DNA from 3 places in the Shinella sp. R2-11 genome. Region 3 is predicted to be linked to each of the others. Evidence: predicted binding sites of a transcription regulator. Region 3 holds the regulator's gene; each other region holds the start of a gene.
The links. The regulator PhoB, encoded in region 3, activates phosphate uptake and scavenging genes when phosphate is short. The targets are predictions, from matches to a motif close to TGTCATNNANCTGTCAT.

Region 1 (2,263 bases), on a different contig from region 3:
AAGTTGAAGAAGGCCGCCCACACGACGGCGTATTGCGGGCGCAGCACGCGCGTGGAGACGATCGTGGCGATGGAATTCGCCGCGTCGTGCAGGCCGTTCAGGAAGTCGAAGACGAGCGCGATGCCGACGAGGCCGACCAGCAGCGGAAGGGCGAGCGTGGCGTCCATCAGACGTTCTCGATCACGATACCGCTGATTTCATTGGCGACGTCCTCGAAGCGGTCGACGACCTTCTCGAGTTCCCCGTAGATCTCGCTGCCGATGATATAGGCCATCGGATCGGTCTTGCCGAATTCCCTGAAGAGGTCCTTCAGGCCGCGGTCGTGCAGTTCGTCGGAGCGGCCCTCGACGCGGGTGATCTCTTCCGCGATGGTGCTGAGGCGGCCGGCATGCACGCCGATCTTGTCGAGCAGCGGGATCGCCTCGGCGATGAGATGGGCGGCCTTGACGACGGCCTCGCCCATTTCCTGCATGCCGGGCTGGAAGCTCGTCTGCTCGTAGAGGCGGATGGTCTTGACCGTCTTGTGCATCATGTCGATGGCATCGTCCATCGACTGGATCAGGTCCTTGATGTCGCCGCGGTCGAAGGGCGTGATGAAGCTGCGGCGTACCGCCTGCAGGACTTCATGGGTGATCTCGTCGGCCTGGTGTTCCAGTTCGACGATCCGGTCGCAGTGCTTTTCCATGTCCGGGCCGCCGGCAAGCAGCGTGCGGAGCGATTCGGCAGCGCCGACGACAGTGCGGGAATGCTGCTCGAAGAGATCGAAGAAACGGTCTTCGCGCGGCATGAGTTTGCGAAACAGCGAAAGCATGGATGCCCCTTATGTGGCTGGGGTTGTCATGCGGCTGTCATAATTGACCGTCAACGCGCTGGAAAGCGTTGATTCGGCCTTGTCACAATTTCTCTTGCACTGCGGTAAACGGGACGCGCACCCGCTCAGGGCACGATCTTGAAGGGTTGCTCGCTGATGGCGACCGCACCGCTGGCGCTGTCGCGGAAGCGGTAGCGCAGCACGTAGTCGCCGGCCGGCGGGCTCGTGAGATTGAGCGTCAGCTTGGCGAAGACCTCCTGGTTACGCACGCTGCCCTTGAAGTCGAAGGAGCCGAAGGCCTTCTGCTCGGCAAGCCTGGTGCCTTTGGGATCGAGTAGTTCGAGGTCGACGGTGAAATGCGATTCCAGGAGGCCGCCGTCGACGGCGCGCCAGGTGAGGCCGACCGGTTCGACATAGGAGATCAGCGCCTCGCCCGCCTTGAAGCTGGAATCGGGCCGGGTGGCATACATGCCGTAGCCCTGCGGCGGCGCGGCGACGAAGATCGCCTTGCCGATGGAGAAGGGGAGCGTCGCGGCGAAGGCGCCGTAGGCGTCGCGGATCGTGTTGTGCGCGCCGACCGTGTCGCCGGCGGCGGCCTGTTCCTCCGCCTTCTTCGCGGCGTCCGCGAGGGGGCCGGCAAGCGCGAGCGTCGGCGCGAGCGCGGCGACAAAGGTCAAACGCATCAGGGACTTCCACACGGACATTCAGTCTTCCTCCAGCCGGATTGCGGGCAGGATGCGAAGAAGCGTGGCAACAGTCAAGGACGGCCGGAGCTTTGTCCGGGGCTCTCGTCAGCTCTTCCAGAAGAGCGGCGTCAGGATGACCAGCACGGTGAGGATTTCGAGGCGCCCGAGCAGCATGAGGAAGGAGAGCACGTAGAGCGCCGCGTCGTGGAACACGGTGAAGGTGCCGGCGGGGCCGATCTCCGGCGTGACGCCCGGACCCACGTTGGAAAGCGAGGTCGCCGCAGCCGAGACGGCGGTCAGCACGTCGTAGCCCATCAGGCCGAGCAGGATCGCCCCGATGGCGGAGATCGAGACATAGGTGATGAAGAACAGGAAGACGTTGCGCTGCAGGTCGGCATCGACCGTCATCGAGCCGTAGCGCACGGCATGGATGCCGTCGGGATAGATGAGGCGGTAGAGGCCGGTGCGGATGGAGTTGAAGAGGATGATCAGGCGATAGGCCTTGAGGCCGCCCGCCGTCGAGCCCGAACAGCCGCCGAGGAAGGTGGCGACGAAGGCGAGCGCCACGATGAAGTGGCCCCATCTCGTATAGTCGTCGCTGGCAAAGCCCGTCGTCGAGATGATCGAGGAGACGGTGAAGAAGGAATGGGCCAGCGCCTCGTGGAAATCGACGCCGTTGTGCAGGCGCAGATAGATGCTGGCCGCGACGGAGAAGAGCACGAGATAGCCGAGGAAGACGCGGATCTGCGGGTCGCGCCAGGCATCG
Region 2 (2,263 bases), on a different contig from region 3:
GGACGCGTTCGGGAAATCGGGCATTGTAGGGCTCGAACCTCAGGTCGTCGCGCGGCGCCTTGGCGATCTCCGACAGCGTGTTGAGGGCGAGGAGGCCCGGCAGGACGGCAACGCGGTTGTCCGGCACGTTCAGCTCGCCGACGACGAAGCGGCGCAGCGATTCCGGCATTTCCGAGTCGGTCTCGATGCGGATCACCGAGCCGCGGCGGCGGCGCTTCAGCGCCGTCTCGAAGAAGCGCACGAGGTCTTCCGCCTCTTCCTCCACTTCGATATCGCTGTCGCGGATGATGCGGAACGTGCCCGAGCCGCGCACGATATAGCCCGGGAAGAGCTTGCCGATGAAGAGGCCGACGGCATCCTCCAGCGTGATGTAGCGGATCGCGCCGCCGGAATCCGGCAGGCGGATGAAGCGGTCGAGCGCGACGGGCAGGCGCAGGAGCGCCGTCATCGGCTCCTTGCCCATCGTGCTTTCGAGCTGGAGGCCGATGGAGAAGCCAAGGTTGGGGATGAAGGGGAACGGGTGCGCCGGATCGATGGAAAGCGGCGTCAACACCGGGAAGATCGACTGGATGAATTCCTGTTGCAGCCAGACCCTGTCGTCGCTGGAAAGCGCCGTCGGGCGGACGATGAGGATGTCTTCCTTGGCGAGATACTGCTGGAGCACGGCGAGCGAGGCCTGCTGCTCCATCTGGAGGTTGTCGATCTCTTTCAGGATATCGTCGAGCTGCTCGGCCGAGGTCTTGCCGTCCGGGCTGCGGATGCCGACGCCCTGGCGCACCTGCCCTTCGAGGCCAGCGACGCGCACCATGAAGAACTCGTCGAGGTTGGCGGCCGAGATGGAGAGGAACCGCACGCGCTCCAGGAGCGGATGGGCGGTGTTCAGCGTTTCTTCCAGGACGCGGCGGTTGAACTGGAGCCAGGAGAATTCGCGGTTGATGAAACGCTCGGGGCTCGCCATCAGCGCTTCGATATCGACGGAAGCGCCATCGGGGCGCGCGCCCTCGGCGGGCTTTTCCTGAGAAAGATCGGAAGTCGCTGTATCCATTGGATGTTCCGCCCGGTTGGCCACCTGTTCGACGCAGCTTCGAACGGGAAACGATTTATGCTTTTCCACGAAGCGCTTAGCGCAGTTTGACGACAGAACTGTGACAGTCAATCGGGGGCGGTGGAATTCGGGGGACAATCGTGTGTGGAGCTTTGCCCCTCACCCTAGCCCTCTCCCCGCAAGCGGGGAGAGGGGACGTGCCCCACGCAGCGTTGAAAGTTTGGGAAACCAGTGCGGCATATCCCCTTCTCCCCGCCTGCGGGTGGCCGGCAGGCCGGATGAGGGGCCCAGTCTTCGCAGGCCTTCGCACACTCCTGCCCCGACCTATTCCTCGAAATCCCCGCTGCCCACCATTTCACCCAGCACCTCCTGCGCCAGCGTCCGCGTGATACGGCTGCCGCGGGCGAGCGCGAGGCGGTCGAGCCGTTCCACCAGCGTCTGCGCGGCCTCCAGCGAGCGCTCCATGCGCGCCACGATATAGGCCACCAGCTTCTCGTCGACGAAGAGCTGGCGGTCGGCGAAGAGTTTCACGATGACCTGTGAGAGCAGTTCGTCGTCCGGCTCGCCGATCTCCACCACCGTCGCCGCCTTGAGGCGCGAGCGCAGGTCCGGCAGGTCGACCGGCCAGGACATCGGCCAGAGCCGGCTGGTGATGAGCAGCGTGTGGCCGTGCTGGCGCACATTGTTGATGACGTGGAAGAGCGTGCGGTCGTCGAAGCCCTTGCGGTCGGCATCCTCGATGAGCACGGGCCCGCGCTCGGCCGCCGCTTCCGCCCCCCTGCCCGGCTCCGGCTCGATCAGCGCCGCGCCGGCCTTCTCGCGCCAGATCGCGGCGAGGTGCGACTTGCCCGAGCCGATCGGCCCGGCGATGATGACGACGGGCGCCGGCCAGTGCGGCCAGGCGTCGATCATCGCGACGGCCGCATCGACGGGCTCGGCGACGAGCAGGTCGTCGCGGCCCGTGGCGGGATCGTGCCCGAAGGCCAGCGGCAACTGTTCGGCTGTCTTGCGCGACGTCATGGACATTACTCGGTACTCTGAACTCTTGCCGCCTATTCGTCTTCCGGCGTGCTCTCTTCGAGAAAGATGGGCTTGCTGCTGCCGTAATAGAGGTCGCTGTCAAGGTAGCGCCTGAGGCCGAAGCGGACAAGCACGCCCACGGCGGCGGCCGCCGGCACCGCGATCATCAGCCCGACGAAGCCGAAGAGCGCGCCGAAG
Region 3 (2,263 bases):
TCGTCACCATCGCCAAGCGCCAGCCGATGGCGGCGGACCTGCGCGAGATCATGGGCGCCATCCGCATCGCCGCCGAGCTGGAACGCGTCGGCGACCTCGGCAAGAACACCGCCAAGCGCGTCATCGCCGTGCAGAGCTCGGGCATGCCGCGCAAGCTCGCCCGCGGCCTGGAGCACCTTGCCGAACTCGCCCTGATGCAGCTCAAGGAAGTGCTCGACGTCTACGCCACCCGCTCGGTCGACAAGGCGAAGGCCATCCGCGAGCGCGACGACGAGATCGACGCGATCTACACCTCGCTGTTCCGCGAGCTCCTCACCTACATGATGGAAGACCCGCGCAACATCACGCCCTGCACGCATCTCCTGTTCTGCGCCAAGAACATCGAGCGCATCGGCGACCATGCGACCAACATCGCCGAAACCATCTATTACATGGCCACCGGCTCGCAGCCGGAAGGCGAGCGTCCGAAGGACGATACCTCGACCTCCGTCGTCGCCGCCGACGTTGCCGACGCCTCCGAGTAAGCGAATAGGGTTCGACACATGGTGCCCAGAATAGCCGTCGTCGAAGACGAGGAGGCGCTCAGCGTCCTCCTGCGCTACAATCTCGAAGCCGAAGGTTTCGAGGTCGACACGATCCTCTCCGGCGACGAGGCCGAGATGCGCCTGCAGGAGCGCATGCCGGATCTCCTCATCCTCGACTGGATGCTGCCCGGCGTCTCCGGGATCGAGCTCTGCCGGCGCCTGCGCCAGAGGCCCGAGACCGAGCGCCTGCCGATCATCATGCTGACGGCGCGCGGCGAGGAGAGCGAGCGCGTGCGCGGCCTTGCCACCGGCGCGGACGACTATGTGGTGAAACCCTTCTCGACGCCGGAACTGGTCGCTCGCGTGCGCGCCATGCTGCGCAGGGCCAAGCCCGAGGTCGTCTCGACGGTGCTGCGCTGCGGCGATATCGAGCTCGACCGCGACACGCACCGCGTCCACCGCCGCACCCGCGAGGTCCGCCTCGGCCCGACGGAATTCCGCCTGCTGGAATTCCTGATGACCTCGCCCGGCCGCGTCTTCTCCCGCTCGCAGCTCCTCGACGGCGTCTGGGGCCACGACATCTATGTCGACGAGCGCACCGTCGACGTCCATGTCGGCCGCCTGCGCAAGGCGCTCAACTTCGCCAACATGCAGGATGTCATCCGCACGGTCCGCGGCGCCGGCTATTCGCTGGAAGCCTGACCGGACGACCTTCCTCCCAAGGACGGAAATGGGCCCTTCGGGGCCTGTTTGCGTTTGGAGGGCTTCCGGCCGGCATTTCTGACAGCCCGAAACCCTCTCCTTCGTCATGCTCGGGCCTGTCCCGGGCATCTATTTCCCGATGCGCTGGCAGATCCTCGGCACAAGGCCGAGGATGACGCTGACGGGGGGAGCGAGGGCCGTCAACAAAAAGGCCGGCGTTTCCGCCGGCCTCCTTTCTTCATCCTGTCGCCAGGTCTCAGAACTCTTCCCAGTCGTCCTGGGCGAGCGCCGTGTTGCCGGCGACCTGCGGGATGGCGCGGGCCGTGCTGCGCGGGGCTTGGTAGGCGGCGCGCTGCGGCTGGGCCTGCGGGCGCGTGGCCTGCTGGACCGGCTGCTGGGCGGCCATGGCGGCGGCGCCGGCGCGGAAGCGGGCGACGAGCGTCTTCAGCGTCTGCGCCTCGTCGTTGAGCGCCATCGAGGCGGCGGTGGTTTCCTCCACCATCGCGGCGTTCTGCTGCGTCACCTGGTCCATCTGGTTGACGGCCGCGTTGATCTCCTTGAGGCCGACCGCCTGCTCGGAGGCCGAGGACGAGATCTGGCGGATCAGGCCGTTGATCTGGATGACCTGCTCGGCGATGTTCTCCAGCGCGCCGCCGGCCTTGCCGACGAGATCGACACCCTCGCGGACCTGCACCTCCGAGGTGTTGATCAGCGTCTTGATCTCCTTGGCGGCATTGGCCGAACGCTGCGCCAGTTCCCGCACTTCCTGCGCGACCACCGCGAAGCCCTTGCCGGCCTCGCCGGCGCGGGCGGCCTCGACGCCGGCATTGAGCGCGAGCAGGTTGGTCTGGAAGGCGATGTCGTCGATCACGCCGATGATGTTGGAGATCTCGCGCGACGAGTGCTCGATGCCGTGCATGGCGGCGATCGCCTTCTGCACCACTTCGCCGGACTTGCTGGCGTCGTTGCTGGCCGTGTCGACGGATTTCGCCGCGACGCGGGCGTTCTCGGCGCTGGAATTGACCTGCGAGGTCAGT

Region 1: a site for PhoB is predicted at 836-852, ahead of ACZ1A1_RS04645 (DUF47 domain-containing protein). Genes of this name have one in related genera too.
Region 2: a site for PhoB is predicted at 1,135-1,151, ahead of ACZ1A1_RS16650 (RNA degradosome polyphosphate kinase). Genes of this name have one in related genera too.

Annotation. Positions count from the first base shown of each region.
Region 1 is NZ_JBVAPC010000002.1:34,290-36,552, forward strand. It holds gene ACZ1A1_RS04640 (anion permease) at 1-167, opposite strand, end outside; gene ACZ1A1_RS04645 (DUF47 domain-containing protein) at 167-811, opposite strand; gene ACZ1A1_RS04650 (hypothetical protein) at 937-1,494, opposite strand; gene ACZ1A1_RS04655 (TrkH family potassium uptake protein) at 1,603-2,263, opposite strand, start outside.
Region 2 is NZ_JBVAPC010000006.1:163,746-166,008, forward strand. It holds gene ACZ1A1_RS16650 (RNA degradosome polyphosphate kinase) at 1-1,045, opposite strand, end outside; gene hdaA (DnaA regulatory inactivator HdaA) at 1,370-2,065, opposite strand; gene ACZ1A1_RS16660 (AI-2E family transporter) at 2,098-2,263, opposite strand, start outside.
Region 3 is NZ_JBVAPC010000013.1:63,660-65,922, reverse strand. It holds gene phoU (phosphate signaling complex protein PhoU) at 1-524, shown strand, start outside; gene phoB (phosphate regulon transcriptional regulator PhoB) at 543-1,226, shown strand; gene ACZ1A1_RS23710 (methyl-accepting chemotaxis protein) at 1,483-2,263, opposite strand, start outside.